DNA from 4 places in the Arthrobacter sp. efr-133-R2A-63 genome. Region 2 is predicted to be linked to each of the others. Evidence: riboswitches for the same ligand, from Rfam matches in the RefSeq annotation. Region 2 holds a riboswitch; each other region holds the start of a gene.
What was found. A riboswitch is a leader RNA that binds a small molecule or an ion and turns the genes downstream of it on or off. The one in region 2 is predicted to bind S-adenosylmethionine.
Positions count from the first base shown of each region.

Region 1: another riboswitch for S-adenosylmethionine. It lies ahead of metX (homoserine O-acetyltransferase MetX); the one in region 2 lies ahead of QRN45_RS17435 (hypothetical protein).
Region 3: another riboswitch for S-adenosylmethionine. It lies ahead of QRN45_RS14875 (DUF1737 domain-containing protein); the one in region 2 lies ahead of QRN45_RS17435 (hypothetical protein).
Region 4: another riboswitch for S-adenosylmethionine. It lies ahead of QRN45_RS02020 (aminotransferase class V-fold PLP-dependent enzyme); the one in region 2 lies ahead of QRN45_RS17435 (hypothetical protein).

Region 1 covers NZ_JARVRG010000024.1:54,182-59,329, forward strand. Annotated here, with positions in the region: gene QRN45_RS12860 (VOC family protein) at 1-498, opposite strand, end outside; gene QRN45_RS12865 (bifunctional o-acetylhomoserine/o-acetylserine sulfhydrylase) at 745-2,061, shown strand; SAM riboswitch class IV at 2,222-2,337, shown strand; gene metX (homoserine O-acetyltransferase MetX) at 2,351-3,472, shown strand; gene QRN45_RS12875 (hypothetical protein) at 3,491-3,883, opposite strand; gene QRN45_RS12880 (SGNH/GDSL hydrolase family protein) at 3,948-4,787, opposite strand; gene QRN45_RS12885 (alpha/beta hydrolase) at 4,857-5,148, shown strand, end outside.
Region 2 covers NZ_JARVRG010000031.1:46,242-51,389, forward strand. Annotated here, with positions in the region: gene QRN45_RS17415 (polysaccharide deacetylase family protein) at 1-207, shown strand, start outside; gene QRN45_RS17420 (matrixin family metalloprotease) at 639-1,499, opposite strand; gene QRN45_RS17425 (VIT1/CCC1 transporter family protein) at 1,603-2,781, opposite strand; gene QRN45_RS17430 (hypothetical protein) at 3,049-3,237, shown strand; gene QRN45_RS17435 (hypothetical protein) at 3,275-3,595, opposite strand; SAM riboswitch class IV at 3,610-3,729, opposite strand; gene QRN45_RS17440 (sodium:solute symporter family protein) at 3,815-5,148, opposite strand, start outside.
Region 3 covers NZ_JARVRG010000026.1:70,658-75,805, reverse strand. Annotated here, with positions in the region: gene QRN45_RS14895 (cupin domain-containing protein) at 1-500, shown strand, start outside; gene ocd (ornithine cyclodeaminase) at 653-1,684, opposite strand; gene QRN45_RS14885 (Lrp/AsnC family transcriptional regulator) at 1,845-2,276, opposite strand; gene QRN45_RS14880 (hypothetical protein) at 2,332-2,691, shown strand; SAM riboswitch class IV at 2,806-2,918, shown strand; gene QRN45_RS14875 (DUF1737 domain-containing protein) at 2,929-3,186, shown strand; gene QRN45_RS14870 (rhodanese-like domain-containing protein) at 3,183-3,593, shown strand; gene QRN45_RS14865 (O-succinylhomoserine sulfhydrylase) at 3,594-4,802, shown strand; gene QRN45_RS14860 (glutamate--cysteine ligase 2) at 4,799-5,148, opposite strand, start outside.
Region 4 covers NZ_JARVRG010000004.1:302,080-307,227, forward strand. Annotated here, with positions in the region: gene QRN45_RS02005 (MFS transporter) at 1-368, shown strand, start outside; gene QRN45_RS02010 (metal-dependent transcriptional regulator) at 401-1,114, opposite strand; gene QRN45_RS02015 (class I SAM-dependent methyltransferase) at 1,144-1,920, opposite strand; gene QRN45_RS02020 (aminotransferase class V-fold PLP-dependent enzyme) at 1,971-3,395, opposite strand; SAM riboswitch class IV at 3,431-3,543, opposite strand; gene hisN (histidinol-phosphatase) at 3,703-4,515, opposite strand; gene rsgA (ribosome small subunit-dependent GTPase A) at 4,575-5,148, opposite strand, start outside.

The DNA.
Region 1 (5,148 bases), on a different contig from region 2:
GGAGCCGGCAATGGTGAGGCTGGACATCTTGACGTCGCTTGGGTAAACGAGCGACGGGTGAAGTGCGGGGTCGCCCTCCCAGCGGAGCAGGTAGGGAACCTGGGGATCGGCGATGAGTCCCAGGATGCCGATCTGCGACCAGACGAGTTCCCGGCCATCCGGGAACTTGCGGTTGCCTGGGACGGCGGCGCGTCCGAGCCGCTGCTCGAACGGGCTCAGGTCGTCCACAGCGACGCACCAGCCCATCCACCCACCTCCTGCGGCGGAGCGTGCACGGACAGCTTGTCCAAAAGGTGCCTTGTCGGAGGCCGGGTGGTCCAGGACCTCGACAACTTCCAGGTATTTGTGGTCAGCAAGGGGAATGATCATGTTCCGGGTACCAAAGCGCGGATGCACTCCGCCCCGGACCGCGTCCACTCCCAATGCTGCGGAAATCCGCTCGGTGGTGGCCAACAGGCCATCTCGTTCACAAGCGTAAGAGACGTGATCCATGCGCATGGCTTCATCTTGGCACTTTGTGATGGAGCTCTCAGCTAAGTCAAGCCTAACCAAGGTGGGATGTATCGAAAAGGCCGCTCAGGGTCACTTCAGGACGCGCCGGGACAGAAAACTTCTGCGTTCGTCACAAAGCTTCCGGAGCCCGCAATACCCTCCCTAGACTGACGGCAACCGCTCGCCGGCATGCTGAACCCTTCAGCCCGGCAGGCTGACGCACGGCAAGAGCCCAGACAACCAGGAGTCCGCATGTCCCAAGGATGGTCATTCGAAACGCGCCAAATCCACGCCGGCCAGGAGCCGGACGCCGCCACCGGCGCCCGCGCCCTCCCCATCTACCAGACCACCTCGTTCGTCTTTCCCAGCGCGGAAAGCGCGGCCAACCGCTTTGCACTGGCCGAACTGGCGCCCATCTACACCCGGATCGGCAACCCCACGCAGGATGCCGTGGAGCAGCGCATAGCGAGCTTGGAGGGTGGCTTGGCTGCGCTCCTGCTGAGCTCCGGCCAGGCCGCGGAAACCTTCGCCATCCTCAACGTGGCCGAGGCCGGTGACCACGTGGTCGCCAGCCCGAGCCTCTACGGCGGCACGTACAACCTGCTGGCCCATACACTGAAGAAATTCGGCATCTCGGTCACCTTCGTCGAGGATCCGGACAACCTGGACCACTGGCGGGACGCGGTGCAGCCAAACACCAAGCTGTTCTTCGCCGAAGTCGTCTCCAACCCCCGGCAGGACGTCTTGGACATCGAGGGTGTCTCCCGCATCGCGCACGAGGCGGGAGTCCCGCTCGTCGTGGACAACACCCTCGCCACGCCCTACCTGATCCGGCCCATCGAGTGGGGAGCGGACATTGTGGTGCATTCGGCCACCAAGTACCTGGGCGGGCACGGCTCCGCCATTGCCGGTGTCATCGTGGACTCCGGCAACTTCGATTTCGGCAAGGACCCTGAGCGGTTCCCCGGCTTCAACACCCCGGACCCCAGCTACAACGGCCTGGTCTATGCCCGCGACCTCGGCAAGGACGGGGCCCTCGGCGCGAACCTCTCCTACATCCTCAAAGCCCGGGTCCAGCTCCTGCGCGACCTCGGCTCGGCGGTTTCCCCGTTCAACGCTTTCCTGATCTCCCAGGGAATCGAAACCCTCAGCCTGCGGGTGGAGCGCCACGTGGACAACGCCACCAAGGTGGCGCAATGGCTCGAAGGGCGCGACGACGTCGAATCGGTGGCGTACGCGGGGCTGCCTTCCAGCCCGTGGTTCGAACGGGGCCGGAAGTACGGCCCCAGGGGCACCGGCGCCGTGGTGTCCTTCACCATCAACGGCGGGGTCGAGGCGGGCAAGCGCTTCGTGGACGCCCTGGAACTGCATTCGCACGTGGCCAACATCGGCGACGTCCGGTCCTTGGTCATCCACCCGGCGTCGACGACGCACAGCCAGCTGACGCCGGAACAGCAGGCCGTTGCGGGAGTGACCCCTGGCCTGGTGCGGCTGTCCGTCGGAATCGAGCACATCGACGACATCCTCGCGGACCTCGAGTCGGGATTCCGGGCAGCCAAGAGCGCCTAGCACGGGCCCGGAGGGCGTACGAGGCTGGCCGGCGACGCAAGATGAATCTTCGCCGGCCAGCCTTCCCAGCCACCCCTTCGTGAACAAAACGCGGCCAAGTGTCACAAAGATGTCATAATCTTCGTCAGAAGGGGTCCGGTTTTCCTAGACTCTTCCTATAGGTCATGAGTGCCAGCGACAGCCCCGGCTTGCTGGCCGGCAACCCTCCATTCGCGGTGGGGTGCCCCGGGTGAAGACCTGGCCCTTCGCTGTGTTGGCGGCGGGCAAGCGCGATGTGAGGTGTCAACGAATGACAATTGCTGCAACAGCCATACCCCTTTCCGGTACCCAGGACGGAACCCTCAAGTATGTTTCCGTGGGCGGACTCGAGCTGGAGGCCGGAGGTTCCCTCCCGGACGTCGTCCTTGCGTACGAGACGTGGGGGCGGCTCAACGCAGACGCTTCCAACGCTGTCCTGGTGGAACATGCATTGACCGGCAGCACCCATGTGGCCCGTGGCGAAAGCGACGAAGACGGCTGGTGGGAGCAGCTTGTGGGTCCCGGCGCCACCATCGACACGGACCGCTACTTCGTGGTCTCCGTCAACATTGTGGGGGGCTGCTACGGCAGCACGGGGCCGTCGTCGAGCGCTCCTGACGGCAAGCCGTGGGGCTCCCGCTTCCCGCTCGTGACCCTGCGGGACAGCACGGTGGCCGAGGCCAGGCTGGCTGACGCCTTGGGGATCCACAGCTGGCACACCGTCGTGGGCGGGTCCATGGGCGGTGCCCGTGCACTGGAATGGGCCGTCGGCTATCCGGACCGCGTCAAGCGATGCGCCGTGATCTCCATCGGGGCGTACAGCACCGCCGAGCAGATCGCGTTCGCACAGGCCCAGACGCTCGCCATCCGGCAGGACGCCGACTTCAACGGCGGAGACTACTACGGACAGGCCGCCCCCGAAGCGGGTCTGGCCCTTGCCCGGCGGATTGCCCACATCACCTATCGCTCGGCAGACGAGCTGGACTTCCGCTTCGGCCGGAACGCCCAGGGCGGCGAGGCACCCCTCCAGGCTGCCGCGTTGGGGGACCGGGGCCGCTACCAGGTGGAGAGCTACCTGGACCACCAGGGGAGCAAGCTGGTCCAGCGCTTCGACGCCAATAGCTACATCGCCATTACCGAAGCGCTCATGAGCCACGACATCACGCGCGGCCGGGGCTCGTTGGAGGATGCGTTGTCCGTGGCCACGGCGACGTTCTTCGTGGCCTCGGTGGACTCGGACCGGCTCTATTTCCCGGAGCAATCCCGCGAGCTTGCCAAGGCCTTGCCCGGAGAGGTCCCGGTTCATGTCATCGAGGCGCCGATCGGGCACGACGGTTTCCTCACCGAGATCGGCCAGCTCGGCCCCCAACTGCGCGAGGCATTCTTCGGCTAGCGCGCCTCTTCGGCTGAATCAGCCGTTCATGATCTCCTGGCGGAGCTTCATGTAATCCTCCATGGCGATTTTCCCGTCGCTGTACTCCTGGTCCAGCTCGGCCAGTTTCCGTGCACGGTAGCCTTGGGGCGCGCTGTTCGGCTGGGGAGCGCCGCTCGCTTGCGGAGTAGCCCACGACGGCGGAACGGCCTGCCGCGCGGGCGTCGCCATCGGGGGTTGCGGCTCAGCCGGGATGACCACCGGGGGTTGCTCCGGGTATCCGACGGGGTTGTGCTGCGGAGGATAGGGCTGCCCGGGGTAATTCTGCGGAGGGAAGTCCTGGATCCTGCGCTGGCGCGACCGGTTGTACATGCGGATCCCCATGGGAATCAGCCAAGAGCAGACGATGATCCAGAAGATCAGATTGTTCACGGCGGAGGCCTCCCTGTCTTTCACCAGCTTAGCCCCGCTCCCTGTGACTAACCTCGCGGTTCGTTCAGCTCCCGGGCAGGAAGGTGTCAGCAGGACCGAAGACGGGTCCCGGCGTCGGGCGTTTCGGCAGGATCCCGTCACCGGAGGAGCGGTGCCTGATCCGGCGGATGACCCACGGGACAAAATATTCGCGTGCCCAGACGAGGTCGCCAGACCTGGCTTGGCGCCAACTGCGCTGGGGGAGCGGCTTGGGGTAGAGCGGCTCAAGGTTGTGCGGCACATTCAGTGAGTCGAGGACCATCGCGGCGATGGTGTGATGGCCGAGCGGCGAGAAATGGAGGCGGTCTTCGTCCCACATCTGGGAGTTGGAAAGCTGCCTCAAGGACCACATGTCAGCCACCACGGCATCGTGGCGGGCGGCCACGGTGCGGAGGTTTTCGTTGTAGATGGCCACCTTGCCGCGGATCCGGCCGAGGACCGATGACGCGGTGTCCGGACCGTTGAAGAGAACCACCGTGGCGCCGTCGGAACTCAGGGTCTGCACTGCGGCATCGAGTTTTTCGGCCAAGGCGTCGGGATCGCCGCCGGGACGGATGAGGTCGTTGCCGCCTGCGGAGATGCTCACGAGATCCGGCTTGAGGTCCATGCACGGGCCAAGTTGTTCGTCGAGGATTTGCTGCAGCAAGCGCCCGCGGATGGCGAGGTTGGCGTAGGCGAAGTCGCGGTGTCCCCGGCTCAGTTCCTCGGCGACGCGGTCGGCCCAGCCGCGATGTGCTCCGGGGTTGTTGGGCTCGGGGTCGCCGATGCCTTCGGTAAAGGAATCACCTAGCGCCACGTAGCGGGTCCACGGATGAATCCGCTCGTCCGACTTTGCCACCGTGGAATCAGTGTCACTCACGTCCATATCCTGCCTCTTGCTGCGTCGCTACGCGCCCGTAGCTTGTTACTCATCGGTAACTGCAAGAATAGTCCCATGAGTCAAGCTTCCGCCTTTCCTGCCCCGGTCGTTTTGTGGTCCCACGAAGAGGAAGAGCGGGCTGGAAAGCCGTTGCTGGTCCTTCTGCACGGTTATGGATCCAACGAGCAGGACCTCTTCAGCCTGGCCGGCCTGTTGCCCCGGGACTTCGTCGTGGCCTCGCTCCGCGCGCCGATCGCCACAGGTCCGGGCTTCACGTGGTTCCCGCTCACGGCGTCCATCGACTACTCCCTCGACGCCGTCAAGGACGCCGCGGAGTATGTGTTTTCCTGGCTGGATTCGTTGAAGT
Region 2 (5,148 bases):
CCATCCAAAGCCGTTGCTTTGGAGCAGCTGATCGAACGGGTCAAGGCCATGGACGGGATGTGGGTGACCACTTTGGAACGGATCGCTGAACACACCAAGACCACCGTCAACGAGATCCACCGCCACGCCCGCATTGAGGTGCCCTCATACCCGGGCGCAGGAGCCAGCTTCAAGCCCGCGCGGCTGCTGGAAGCCATCCCGAGATAGCTCAGCTGTTGAGCATGCTCTGCCTTGGCCTCGAACAGTGGACATAACCTCTGGAGGCTGTTGAGCATGCTCCGCCTTTGCTTCGAACAGTGGACATAGCAGTTCCATGTCCACTGCTCGAGCTGAACAGGGGGCATGTCCCGCGAGGGGGCGGCTCTGAAGGGTGAGCATGTCGCCCGCGGCTCAGGTCCGGAGCAGGCTCAGCCTTGGGTGGGAGCATTGGACACCTGGAGCATGCGCAGCCGTGGCCACAAGCAGTGGGCATAATGCCGAGAGTCCGTTGGGCATGCGCAGCCTTGGCTTCGAGCAGTGGGCATAATGCCGAGAGTCCGTTGAGCATGCTCAGCGCTGGCCTCGAGCAGTGGACATAGTAGTGCTATGTCCACTGCTGAGGCTGAACAGGGGGCATGTCCCGCAAGGGTGGGCCGGGGTCACAAGTCCGTCCGGCACGGGGCGGTGTGGAGTTTGTAGAGTCCGTTCAGGTCTCCGGCCGCTAGGCCATCCGGGGCGCCGATCTCCGGGTACATGAGCTGGATTGGATCATCGACGTGGTCAAGCCCCACCACATGGCCCAGTTCGTGTTGGATCACCGCGGAGACGTAATGGGCGCCGCCGGGGACATCAAGTAGTTCCGTGATTTGCGGGGCGTCCAGGTCGAGGCTTCCCGTGACGTAGCTCTTGGGTCCCGTGCCGAAGCTGTACATGGTGCTGCCGCCGGTGCCGATGACGGATCCAGTCAACGCCGGAGCCGCCTCGGGAGTGGTCCAGGAAATCAGCAGGGGAGCCCAACGATCTCCGTAGAGCGCGGGCTGGTATGGCTTGCGCTTCTCGGAGGGGATTTCCTTGCTGGTGCCGTCGTCAACGAAAGTCAGGCCCGTGGCGGCAGCGATCTTGGCGATCGCGTCGGCGATGAGCCCCTCGGATCCCGCCGGGGCAAGGGCTGCGTTGACCACATAGTGCAATGGCCGGCACGGGGAGTAACCCACGGGCGTGCCGTCGGCGTTGGTGGCCAGAAACTTGTAGGAACTGCTGGCCACGGCAGGTTTTGCAGGGGAGCCGAGCGGGTGCCCGGCTTCTTCCAGGCCAGGGGGCGGGGTATCCGGCGCCCGGGCGGCTTTTTGTGGCCCCTGCCCGGAGGCCGCCGGCCCGGGGCTGCTTGCCGTGGCCTGGACAGAAGGAGCCAGCTTGGGAAGGAGCCCTGTGAAGCCGGGATCGCCGCGAAGGAAGCCACTGACAAGCACGGCCACGGCAGCAACCGCCGCCACCACCATCAAGTTTCGGAACAGCGCCAGCGCGGTACTGGCGCGCTTGGGCCGCGGGCCGCCGTCGTACCCGTAGTTTGAATGCAAGTCTCCCCCAAATCCTTGATCCCGCCGCCCCGGCGGGCCGGCGCTGCTAACCGATGACAGCGCCGAAGACGAGGCCCAGCCCATACGTGGCCGCAGCCGCACCGAGTCCGATGGCGAGCTGCCGGAGACCACGGGTCAGCGGCGAGGTTCCGGACAGCAAGCCGACGACGGCGCCCGTCGACAGAAGCGCGATGCCCACCAGCGTACCGGCCACGGCAAGTGCCGAGAAGCCCGTCATGCCGAAGATGAACGGCAGGATGGGCACGATGGCGCCCGAAGCGAAGAAGCAGAAGCTCGAGATCGCGGCGCCCCATGCGGAGCCAACGGCCTCGTGCTCATTGACGGTTTCTTCCACTTCGGGGTGGAGCGAAAGGCTTGGATCGCAGTCGCAGCTGTAGAGGCCCATGCGCTCGGCGGCCCGGTGTTCGGCGGATTCGCGGGACATGCCCCTGGCTAGGTACACCAGCACCAGCTCATTGTGCTCGATGTCCAGGGCCGGGGCTGCGGTCAGCGTGGCCTGGGTGGGGCGGGTGGCCTTGAGGAGCTCGAGCTGGGAGCGGACAGAGACATACTCGCCCGCTCCCATGGACAGTGCGCCCGCCAGCAGTCCGGCGATGCCGCTGAACAGGACCACGGTTGCGGGAACTCCGGTGGCCGCCATGCCCATCACGAGGGAAAGGTTGCTGACCAGGCCATCGTTGGCGCCGAAGACGGCAGCGCGGAAGGTACCGGACAACCTGTTGCGGCCGCGGGTCGCCAGGCCGCGGACTACTTCTTCGTGGATCTGTTCGTCAGCCGCCATGGCGCGGGTTGCTGCCGGATCCTTCGCGTACGGCGAGCGTCCTTCAGCCCGTTGGGCGAGGGCCAGCACGAACACCGATCCGAAATTCCGGGCCAGGAAGCCGAGCATTTGGCTCCGAACGGAGGCCGCCTTCGGCATGCCGGCGTGTTGGCCGAGGAGCTTGAGCCAGTGTGCCTCATGGCGGCCCTCGGCCTCTGCGAGGGCCAAAAGGATATCGCGCTCCTCGCCGTCGCGTCGCTGAGCCAGTTGGCGGTACACGGCGGCTTCGGCACGTTCGTCGGCCAAGTACTGCCGCCAGCGCTTGATGTCCGACGACGACGGGGGAGTCTTGGGGGCTGCTGCGTCTTGGGAGGGACTGCTTGAGTCCTGCGGATTGTCTGGATGCGAGTTGTCTGAATGCGAGGGTTTTGTGCGGGGGTGCACCGGGACTCCTGGGTTGCTGGGGCGGGCTTCATCGCCTCATTGCAGCTCCACTTTATCGCCAATTTCCGCGGTTTTTCGGCTGGCAATCCTCACTGGACTTTTTAGGCGCGCCTCAAAAACCGGGAGGCTCGCCGGAGGCCTTGACCGCCGCAGGGGGCAGTGCTGGGATGGATGGACAGGGTCCACGAATTGGCGGGGTGGCGTTGGATCGGCTGCCTCACGTGCCTGTGCGATGGGCTCAGCGGCACGTCGAACGGAGGTTGCACCATGGACAGCACCGAGACCCACGCCCGCCACCCGGACCGTCCCACGGTCGAGGCCGATCCCGCCTATGACTACAGCGAAGACCTGGAGGTGGACGAGGACTGGGAGGAAGAATCCGAGGTCCTGGACGACGACGAACGGGTGGTCCCGCTCGACGCCGAGGAACACCGAGAGGCCGAAGAGATCGAATAGCGCCGACTCGCTGAACTTGGCCGCTAAAAAGCGCTTGCTAGAACGCGCTCAGGATGAAGTGCTTCTGCACGCCCGCACGGTGCCCGGTTGCCGCAACCGTGAGCGTAAGTTTCCGTGTGGCCGGGAACCAGCGGGCGGGCTGAACCGCTTTTGAGAGTGCTTCGGTGATGAGCCGCGGCTCATGATGCCAATAGCGTTCCAGGTTTCCGTCCACCACGAACGTGATGGAGCCTTGGGAGAGGTCGACGCCGGGAATCACCCGGACGAACTCGTCCACCCGACGGGGGCGGGGCAAGAAGAGGGCGCTGGACTGGATAGTGCGGTCGGCTGTGGCGGTGGCGCCGTTTTCGAAAGGCATGGCCTTCTCCTATGGAGTTGCTCTTGCCCGTTCGGTTGTCTCTGGTCCGAACCGGGCCGCTTCTTCATCCGAACCACCCGTGAACATGGGGTTGGCGTGTGGCAAGTCGGAGCTTGGCGCCACATCTCTTGAAGCTGTTCCTACTGTACATGCGACGGCGGCGCCGCACCTCTCGAAGGAGAAAGCGCGGCGCCGCCGTCGTACCTGGTTTTGTGAAACCTAGTGGGTGGCCACCGGGTGGGCCTCCAGCGGGAGTTCCTCCGCGGCCGTTCCGGCAACGCGGCGTTCCCAGGCTTCGCGGACGGCCGGCTCGGTGGGCGGCGTGAGGAGGGAGACCACGAAATAGACGGCGAACGAGGCGCCGAGGCCCCAGTAGATCGGATCGTTTGCGTAGACGCCGTCTTCGCTGGGGATGATTCCCGTGGCGTAGGCGATCAGCAAGGCAAGGGTCAGTACAGACCCGACTGCCATGGACCAGGCTGCGGCAATACCCGTGCCGCGCTTCCAGACCAAGCCGCCCAGGATGGCAACCAGCAGGCCACCTACCAGGATGTCGTAGGCGATGGTCAGGGCCACCACGACGTCTTGCGCCGCCATGGAGATCAACACTGCAACGATGCCCAGGCCAAGGACCCAGTAGCGGTTGGCCTTGACGTCATGCTCGGGATTTTCGGTGTCGTTGGTGTTGATCGTCTTGCCGAACCAGCTGGCCACGAACGGGACCACGTCGGCGCGGGCAACGGTGGCCGCGGCGATGAGGGCTCCGGACGCTGTGGACATCATGGCGGCGACTGCTGCGGCCATGACAAGGCCGCCGATGCCGATCGGCAGGATGTGCGTGGCTACCTCGGCGTAGACGACGTCCTTGCCAAGGGCCTTGACATCGATGTTCGGCAGGGCCACCCGGGCAGCCAGGCCGATCAGGGCGCCGGCCACGCCGTACAGGACGCAGTAGATGCCGGCGGTGGCGCCGCCCCATCGGGCCACCTTGGGGGTCTTGGCGGTGAAGACGCGCTGCCAGATGTCCTGGCCGATCAGCAGGCCAAGGGTGTAGACCACGAAGTACGTGATGATGGTCTGAGCCCCGATGCCGTCCAACTGGAAGAAGCTGGCGTCAACACGGGCACGGATGCCTTCGAAACCGCCTGCCGCGTTGAGGACGAACGGGAGCATGAGGAAGAAGATGCCCACGGTCTTGATGATGAACTGCACCTGGTCGGCGAGGGTGATGGACCACATGCCGCCGATGGTGGAGTAGACCAGGACGATGGCGCCGCCGACGGCGATGGCGAGCCAGCGCTCCCAGCCGAAGAGGACAACGAAGATGGTGGCGTAGGCGCCCGTGGACGTGGCGCACAGCATGAGGGTGTAGGCCAGCATGACGATGCCGGAGGTCTGCGTGGCACGCTGGCCGTAACGCAGGCTCAGCATCTGGGAAACCGTGTAGATCTTCAACCGCTGGATGGTGCCGGCGAACAGCAGGCTCAGGAGGAGGACACCCGAACCGATCGCGACCACCAGCCACATGCCGGAAACGCCGAACTTGTAGCCGA
Region 3 (5,148 bases), on a different contig from region 2:
AACGGCTGGACATGTCCCCCGCTCTCGTGGGCGGCTGGTTCGCGCCGGCGCTCGTGAGCAACGAGGACATCGCGGGATCGGCGCTGCCTCCGCGCTTCGGCGTCGATCATCCGCTCTACAGTTCCAACTGGTACTTGCTGCAATCAGGAGAAGTCCTCCAGTTGCACGCCCTGAAGCAGGACGAATTGTGGTTCTTCCACCTGGGGACGCCCATCAGGCTGCACGTCTTCTCCCGGGAGCTTGGACACCAGGACTTTGGCTATACCGAGACCGTGTTAGGGCCGGATCCGGAGGCAGGCGAGACGCTGCAAGGAGTTGCCCCGGGCTCCACCTGGTTCGGTGCCGAGTTGGCCGGTCCAGGGTTCGCCTTGGTCAGCTGCAGCGTCTCACCCGGATACGAGAGGTCTGACTCCGCGAAACCAACGGCACGGGACATCGAGTCGCTCGTCATGAGGTTCCCCGGGCATGCTGAGCTGATCCTGCGACTGGCGGCGGAATAGCCCGGGCTGCCGGGCTGGCAGTCTGGCCGGGAAAAACGTCTGGTGCGCCGGTTCTGGGGCCGGCGCACCAGGCTTCTCCCTCCCCAACTGACTCGCAGTTGTTGTCGTTTAGAGCGCCCTAAACGACAACAAATGCGAGTCAGTTGGGCTTCTCAGGATCCGACCGGAGAGAGCGCGCGCACCAAGCCGAAGAGGTCCTTGGGGTCGTCGGGGTTCGCGACGAGGTCGATCTCCTCGAAGAATTCCGAACCCTCGACGGCGTCGCGGAGATACCGCAAGGCGGAAAAGTCCTCGATCGCGAAGCCCACGGAATCGAATACCGTGATCTGGTGCCTGGAGGTCCGGCCCGGCGCATGACCGCCAAGGACTTGCCAGAACTCGGTGACGGGAAAATCGGCGGACATTTGCTGGATCTCGCCTTCAATCCGCGTCTGGGGATCGTATTCCACAAAGACGTCGCCGAGGTCCAGGATGGCAGCGTCGAGTTCGGTCTTTCCTGGGCAATCGCCGCCGATCGCGTTGATGTGAACGCCCGGAGAAACCTGGTCTGCAGTCAGGATGGTGGCGTTGGCCTTGTCCGCGGTGCACGTGGTGATGACGTCGGCGTCTTCCACTGCGTGGGCCGCCGAGCCCGCGATGGTGATGTCGAAGCCGAGGGGAGCCATGTTCCTGACGAACTTCTCCATCGCAGCCGGATCAGTGTCCCAGATCCTGACAGTGTTGATGCCCAGGGCTGCCCGGAAGGCCAGCGCTTGGAACTCCGACTGGGTTCCGGTTCCGATCATCGCCATGACCCGTGCATCGGGGCGCGCAAGTTTCTTGGCGACCATGCCGGACGTGGCCGCCGTCCGCAGCGCCGTCAGCACTGTCATCTCCGCGAGGAACGTCGGGTAGCCGTTATGGACATCGGACAGGACACCGAAGGCTGTCACAGTCTGGAAGCCGCGCGCTGGATTCGAAGGGTGTCCATTGACGTACTTGAAGCCGTATGTTTCCTGGTCACTGGTGGGCATCAGCTCGATGACGCCAAACGCGGTGTGACTCGCCACCCGCGGGGTCTTGTCAAAAGATTCCCATCGCCGGAAGTCGTCTTCCAAGTACTGAATCATCTCCGAAATGATGGTTTCCGGGCCTCGCCCGGCCGTCCAGCGGACCATATTGCGGACATCGACAAAGCGCGTCATGTGCGCTCCTTTCCCTCATGAGCATTGTTGCTATGAGGCTACGGAGCGGCGATATGCATCCGCAATTGCCAAAGTATGTACTTTTCATTGAAAAAATGCACAAAATGACGAGTCCTTTCGAACATAATGCTCATGAGGTTTGTCGCCGCCAAGCAACCGGCTACCGCAGGACGGAGCTGAGCAGCAGGCTTGTCTCGCTATTGACGATCCCCTCGATCCCGCGGATCCTGCCCAGCACTTGGTCAAAGTCGCTGAGGCTTTCCGTGCGCAGCTCAGCCACGAGGTCCCAGCCGCCATTCGTGGTGTGCAGTGCCCAAATCTCGGGGAGCCCCCTCAGCTGGCGAATGACCCTGTCGGCCGACCTTCCTTCCACGGCAATGAGCGCAATAGCCCGGATCGCAAGTGGATCGACTTCGTCGCGCACCCTCGCGGTGAAGCCAACGATCGTTCCGGAGGAGACCAGGCGCTCGAGCCGGCTGTTCACGGTGGCCCTGGCGACGCCCAGCTGGCGCGCGAGGCTCGCGACAGATGCCCGGCCGTCCTCCCTGAGGGCGGAGAGGAGCTGGCGGTCAAGGTCGGTGAGTGCTGCCATAAAGATAAACGTATCGCCCATTCCCCAAGTGGGCCTGAGTCCGTAGGGTATCGACATGAGCATCTACATCAGCCCCGACTCTGCTGCGTGGTCGCTGACGGCCATGGCAACCGGTGCGTCAGCGGGATCAATCGATGATGCGAACGGCATGTCCAACTTGATAAAGGAAATCTACGAGACAGAAGGTTTCGAAGCGCTGTCTGGCGTGGTTTTTGCCCTGGCTCATCACAACAGCCTCTCGCTGCACGCACTCGCCACGGCCACCGGGATATCCGTGCACGAGTTGCTGGAAATCCGGAAGCATCAAGGTTCCACGTTTCATCACTCCCCCACAGGAGTAGCATCGCGCTTTGATGCCGTTTCACCCCGGGTCCAGGCAAGCCTGGACCCGCTGCCTACAGAAACCGAAGCCTAGGGTCCGCGCCAGCGTGGCCCCACCCGCCGGCTCCCCACCGGCCGCCCCCCGGTTACGGAACATGACGACGGCCGGTGATGCGGGCCGCCGTCGTGGGTGTTATTTTTCTTCTTGAGTAATGAGCACCAGCGCGAAGCCCTGACTTGCTGGTCGGCAACCCTCTCTCCGGCGGGGTGCCTCAGGTGACTACTCGGCGTATCGACACTTTCGAACTGCAAGCGTGACTGAGGAGCACCAATGCCTGAACCCACCGAGGAAAAACTCTCCTACCGTCTCATCACGGGCCCTGACACCAAGGAATTCTGCGAGCGGATCTCCACCGCCCTCGCAGAGGGATACGTGTTGCACGGCAGCCCGGCCGCGACTTTCAACGGCAAGGACGTGATTGTGGCACAAGCCATCGTCCTGCCCGCGGCGATCGCGAGCGCGGATGCCGCCGTCGCCAATGCGGTGGATCAGCTTGATGAAGAGTTCGACGGCGAGGGCCACGCATGAGCTACGCAGGCGACCTCAGCCCGCACGACGCCTGGGCCAAGCTCGAGCAGGGCGCCATCTTGGTGGACGTCCGCACCGAAGGCGAGTGGGCACACATCGGGATCCCGGACACCAAAGCCACCGAAAACGATCCCTTGTTCATCCAGTGGAACCTGGCCGGCGGCATCCCCAACACCCGCTTCATCGAACAGCTGACACAACAGGCTCCCGAGGGGGACGGCACGGAACTCGTCTTCCTCTGCCGCTCCGGCCAGCGCTCCATCGCGGCCGCGATCGCCGCAACCCAGGCCGGATACACCGCCTACAACGTCCTCGAGGGCTTTGAGGGCGAACCGGACCGCTACGGCGAGCGAACCGTGAATGGCTGGAAAAACCGTGGACTTCCGACGAACCTGGGGAATATCTAAGTGACTTTCAATCCTGACGCCGCCAGCTGGAGCCCTGACACCCAGGCAGTCCGCGGCGGTCTTGACCGTACCAACTTCCAGGAAACGTCCGAAGCCGTCTTCTTGAACTCCGGTTTCGTCTACCAGTCCGCCGCGGCTGCCGAGCGTGCCTTCACAGGCGAGGACGAACGCTTCGTCTACTCCCGTTACGGCAACCCTTCGGTCGCCACCTTCCAGGAGCGCCTCCGCCTGCTTGAGGGCACCGAAGCGTGCTTCGCGACGGCGTCGGGCATGTCAGCTGTCTTCACCGCCCTCGGTGCGTTGCTGGCGGCTGGTGACCGCGTGGTTGCCGCCCGCTCGCTCTTCGGTTCCTGCTTCGTGATCCTCAACGAGATCCTGCCGCGCTGGGGGGTCGAGACCGTCTTCGTCGACGGGCCGGACCTCGACCAATGGCGTGCCGCGTTGTCCGAGCCGACAACGGCGGTGTTCTTCGAGTCGCCGTCGAACCCCATGCAGGAAATCGTGGACATTGCCGCGGTGAGCGAGCTTGCCCACGCGGCGGGCGCCACGGTCGTCGTCGACAACGTCTTCGCCACCCCCTTGCTGCAGCGCTGCGGCGATCTCGGCGCAGACGTGATTGTCTACTCCGGCACCAAGCACATCGACGGCCAAGGACGGGTCCTGGGCGGCGCGATCCTGGGCACCAAGGAGTTCATCGACGGGCCGGTCAAGCAACTCATGCGGCACACCGGGCCGTCCCTTTCCGCGTTCAACGCCTGGGTCCTGACCAAAGGCCTGGAGACGATGGCCCTGCGGGTCAACCACTCCTCGGCATCTGCGTTGCGGATCGCCGAATGGCTTGAGGCACAACCGGCCATCAGCTGGGTCAAGTACCCGCTGCTGAAGTCGCACCCGCAGCACGAGCTCGCCGCGAAGCAAATGAAGGCCGGCGGAACGGTGCTCACTTTCGAGCTGCTCCCCTCCGCGGGGCGATCAGCGAAGGAGGCCGCCTTCGCGCTGCTGGACGGGCTCGCCGTCATCGACATCTCGAACAACCTGGGCGACTCCAAGTCCCTCATCACGCACCCCGCCACCACCACGCATCGCGCCATGGGTCCGGAAGGCCGCGCAGCCATTGGCCTGAGCGACGGCGTCGTGCGGCTTTCGGTGGGGCTGGAGGATGTGGACGACCTCATCGGGGACCTCGAGCGGGCCCTCAAGCAGGTCTAGCCCGGCGCTTCGCGCCAGTCTTGGCGCACCCAGGTGAGGACGGGCTGCGGCTTGGTGTCGCTCTCGTCCCGCTCTGAGCGCATCGTGATCTGAACAGCGTGCTCGACGACGGCGGCCAGCCCGGCGGCGTCGGGCGCGCCCCCGTTGCTGCCGCTCCAGCGTTCGGCAACACCACGCTGCTCGATGGCGCCATTGCCACGGCCCAGGATGGCTGCCACGCCGGTTTGGACCAAGTCGAATTCGCCCTGTTCGGCGAGCACAGGTTCCAGATACTCCACCAAGGACCAGACAACGTCCGCGGCGGGCTCAGGGCGGAAGGTCCCGAAGTCCAGCAGCTCGGTGCGCA
Region 4 (5,148 bases), on a different contig from region 2:
ACTACTGGACCCAAGTGTTGCCCGGGCAGATCGTCTTCGGGATCGGCCTCAGCACCTTGGTGGCGCCCCTGACCGCGGCCATCCTCGGCGCGGTACCGACTCAAGAGGCGGGGATCGGTTCCGCTGTGAACAACGCCGTTGCAAGGATCGCAGGCTTGATCTGCATCGCGTTTGCCGGGCTCATCATCGGTCCTGTCTTCAGCCGCCAAGGCCTCATGAATGCCGTGGTGGTCACCGCCTCGCTGTTCTTCCTCGGCGCGGTGGCATCCGCCGTCGGGATCCGGAACCCGGTGGTGGGCGCGGCGGTAGTGGACTCGTCGCAAGGTCCAGCCCCCGACGACGGCGGGACGGCTGCCCAGCGCGCCTGAACAGTGCGCTCCAAGACGCTGTGACGGTTCCGTCAGCTTTCCGCGAGGACGCAGCCTTCGTGTTCGACGTCGGTGGCCACCCAGAGCGCGGAAGCGACCTCGTCCGCGAGATCGTAATCGCGGCTTCCCGGGCCCTTCCCGATCCGGACCACCAGCGCACCGCCGAACGGCTTGCGGCCAATCACCTCGATGCTGGCGTCGAGGTCGATTTCCTCGGCTGAAAGGTAGCGCAACAGCTCAGGGTTTTCGTCGCTGATCCGGGTGATCTTGCCGGAATGGCCGTCGTCGAGCTCGATCATCCGGTGCGCGTGCGGCAGGCTCACCGAACCGTCCGCGGCGGGGATGGGGTCACCATGGGGATCGCGTCCCGGGTTGCCCAATTTGGCGGCCATGCGATCGATGAAGGTGTCCGAGACAGCGTGCTCGAGCATTTCGGCCTCGTCATGGACTTCATCCCAGCTGTAGCCCAACTCCCTCACCAGGTAGGTTTCGATCAGGCGGTGCCGGCGGACCATGCCCAAGGCAAGATGCATTCCTTGGGGGGTCAAAGTGATGGCGCTGTACGGCTGGTGGTCCACCAGGCCTTGGTCCTTGAGCTTGCGGACCATCTCCGAGACGGAGGAGTTGGCGACACCGAGCCGCTGCGCGAGCTGTGAGGACGTGATGGGTTTGTCCTGCCACTCCGTAAAGGAGTAGATGACCTTGACGTAGTCCTCGATGGAGGAGGAGGGCGCACTGGTCTTCACGGTTCCAAGCCTATCGTGTGCCGGCGGCATCAGGCTTTGCGCGCCCGCCAGCTCTGCGTGAGATAGGGCAGGGGGATGACCTTGTCCTCTGCATGGCCCAGATGTTCGAAGAGATACCACCGGAGATTGCCCATGACCTTCGCCCGGGTGGCATCGTTCGCCCTGAGATAATAGCTGCGCGACTTCACGAGTTCGAGGATGTCTGCCGGAGCCAAGGGATCCTCCCAGCGCGTGACGTGGTTTTCGAGGCCGGTGAACTCGGGGCCCACCACAGGCCGGAAGTCCGGTTTGTGGACATCGCCGGCATGCATGATGCGGGACAGGCGATGGACCCAGGGCACCGAAGTGTCCAATTGGTTCCAGATCAAGCCGATGACGCCGTGGGGTCGGAGGATCCGGGCGATCTCAGTGCTCGCGGCGAGCGGATCGCACCAGTGCCAGGCTTGGGCAACGCTGACGACGTCGAATGCTGAGTCCGCCAGCCCGGTTGCCTCTGCCGTGCCCTCCAGGGCGATCACCTGTGGATACGCTGTGCGCAGCTGGGTGAGCATGTCCGTGGAGGGGTCCACTGCCGACACTGCCAGCCCCCGCTCGACGAGCAGCGAGGTGAACTTTCCGGTGCCTGCGCCGATGTCTGCCGCGTCCCGAGCCCCCTCCGGCAGCAGCCAGTCAGCTGAGTCCGCCGGGTAGCCCGGCCGGACCCGCTCATAGTGTTCTCCGCCGTCCTGGAAACTCCGACCGAGTTCGAGTCGGCGTTCCTGATAAAGCTTGGGGCCGGCTGAGGTGCCTTTGGGTCGCGGGGCCACGCGGGGACTCCTTCGTAGGACAGGAAAAATACCCTACGAATCTATCGCAATCAGTCGGTGCTGCAGGGTGCGGCGCCTGCGGTCCCGGGAGTATTGGGAGCCCACTCCGGGTAGCTGCGGTGATCGTTCGCGGGCACCCAACGGCCGGCATCCACCACGTAGTCCCAGCCGAGGCCGTTGCTTTTGAGGGCCTGGATGCCCGCGATGAGCCGGGTGGCGTCTTCCAAACGCGACCCCACGCCGAAGCTGGCTCGCAGCGATCCGGAGGGAAGGCCAAGGCGCTTGAGCAGGGGGTGGGCGCAAAAGCGTCCGTCCCGCAGGCCGATGCCGTGCTCGGCCGCGAGATAGGCCGCGACGAGTCCGGCGTCGTAGCCCTGGAGCGAGAAGTTCACGACGCCGATCGTGTCCTGGGGATCCGTGTCGCTGAAGATCTGGTGCACGGTCACGCCGTCGATTTGCTTGAGGCCCTCGACCAGGTGCGAGCGGATGGCGGCCTCGTGGGCGTGCCATTCTTCGTGGTCGAGGCTGGCAATGACCTGTGTGGCCCGGGCCAGGGTGGCCGCGCCGAGCACGTTCGGAGAGCCCCCTTCGTGCCTTGCCGGCCCCGTGGCCCAGCTGACGGAATCAAGGCGTGCCTCGCGGACGGCGCCGCCTCCTGCCAGGTGCGGTGTGCCGGCGTCGAGCCAGTCGGGGCGCCCCACCAGGACGCCGGCACCGAACGGTGCATAGAGCTTGTGCCCCGAGAAGACCAGGTAGTCCACCTCCGCGGCGGCGATATCGATCCGGCGATGAGGGGCGAGTTGCGCCGCGTCCACCACGATCCGCGCCCCGAATTCGTGGGCCAAGGCTGCGAGGTCCTTGATGGGCAGGATCTCGCCGGTCACGTTCGACGCGCCGGTGACCGCCAGAAGGCTGACGCCACCCTGGGAGAGTGCCGTGCGGACAGCGGCAACAGTCTCGGACAATGTTCCGGCGGCAACGATGCTGCGATGGGGGACACCTTGCCATGGGAGCAGATTGGCGTGGTGCTCGATGTCCAGGTACAGGACTTCGCCGGTATGCCTTCCGTCCTCAACCGGCAAGCAACCCGCCAGCAGGTTGAGGGAATCGGTGGTGTTGCGCGTGAAAATGACGGAATCGTCCGGCCTGCCGCCAACGAAGTCACGGACGATGTTACGGGCGTTCTCGTAGACCGAGGTGCTGATTTGCGAGGCATAGCCGGCGCCGCGGTGGACGCTCGCATAGTACGGCAGGATTTCGTTGAGGTATGCGGAGACCACGGTCAGTGCAGGCGCGGAAGCGCCGTAGTCGAGGTTTGCGTAGCGGATCTGGCCGCCCTGGATCAAGGGCGCCTGCAGCTCCGCTCCAGTGACGGCGGCCAATGGGCGCGATGCCGGAGTCCGGGACTCACCGTGCCGCTGCGCAGGATCATGGTGCTGCGAAAGAGCCGTGGAAGAAATTGTGGCTGTGCTCATGGGACCTCACTCAAGAGGGACCCCTGCGTGCAGGGGGTCCGCGCTTGCCGCATCCGTTCCGGACCGGCCCGGTCGTCACCCGGGGCACCCCGCCGCGATGGAGGGTTGCCGGCCAGCAAACCGGGGTTTCGCGCTGGCACTCGTGACCTGTAAAGAGAGTAGGACACCGGCAAGGCCGGTTCCAATGTGACCGCGATTGTTAAGCGGATTGTTACACCGCCCGAAAAATGTGCCTTCCGCCGAAGAAAAAGCAGCGGACGCCCCGGAAAGGGGGCGTCCGCCGTCGTTTGTTCAGTGAATGGGCGGATTAGAGGAGGTCGTCGAGTTCGGGGTTGAGCCTCTTGAGGACCTCGGAGTGCAGGATCGAGTTAGTGGCGACGGCGTTTCCGCCGAAGGGGCCATCCGCGCCATCCAGGGACGTGAAGCGTCCGCCGGCCTCGGTCACGATCGGCACCAAGGCGGCCATGTCGTAGACCTGGAGTTCCGGTTCGGCGGCGATGTCCACGGCGCCCTCGGCCACGAGGCAGTAGGACCAGAAATCCCCGTACGCACGGCTGCGCCAGACATCGTTCTCGAGGCCCAGGAAGTTGTCCAGCTTCCCGTGCTGCTTCCACTCGGAAAGCTCGGAGTAGGAGAGCGAGGCGTCTTCGAGCCGGGACACGTTGGAAACTTTCAAGCGGGTGGCCGCGGCCAGCGACCGGCCCATGTAGGCGCCCGAGCCCTTGGCCGCCCACCAACGCTTGCCGAGCGCCGGAGCGCTCACGAGCCCCACCACTACCTCGCCCTCGTCCACGAGGGCGATCAGCGTTGCCCAGACGGGTACGCCACGCACGAAGTTCTTGGTCCCGTCGATGGGATCGATGATCCAACGCCTCGAGCCGTGGCCCGTGCTGCCGAATTCCTCCCCGAGGACGGCGTCACGGGGGCGGGAACGGGAAAGCTGCCCGCGGATCGCTTCCTCGGCGGCTTTGTCGGCATCGGTGACGGGGCTCAGGTCGGGTTTGGTCTCCACCTGAAGGTCCAGCGCCTTGAACCGCTCCATTGTCAGGGAATCGACGGAGTCGGCCAGGACATGTGCCAGCCGCAGGTCGTCGTTGTAGCTCGAATCGGGTTGGGTCATGGTTCCAAACTACCGTCTCTTCGCCGGTGAGCCGGGGAGGTAGGACGGCAGCGGCGCAGTTAGTTGACTGTACCCAGTTCCTTGGTTTCCTGTGCTTCCATGCGCGGGTCCGCGCCGAGGAGCCGGCGCAACGATGCCAAACGGGCCGGGCCCGACTCGCCAGCGTGGCCATCGGCGACCCACGAATCCAGGCCGCACCGAACAGCGTTGGCATCGTGCTTGCAGCCCCGCTCGCACATTTCGGTCCCGGGTTCGAGGTCCGGGAAGGCATGCAGGATGCGGTCCGGGTTCACGTGGGCGAGGCCGAAGGAACGGATGCCGGGCGTATCGATGATCCAGCTTCCGCCGGGGGCGTCGCTGAGCTTCAGGGCAAGGGCAGACGACGAGGTGTGCCGTCCGCGCCCCGTCACCGCGTTGACCCCGCCGGTGGCGCGCTCGGCACCGGTCAGGGCATTCACCATGGTGGATTTCCCGACGCCGGAATGGCCCAGGAGCACGGTGACCTTGCCGTCGAGGTAGTCCCGCAGCTGGCCGACGGCGTCACTGTCGAGGCGTGCCGACAAACCGTCGTCCGAACGGGCGTCGATGCCGGAGGCGCCTGCGTCGGCCGTCCGGCTGATGATGATGGGAAAG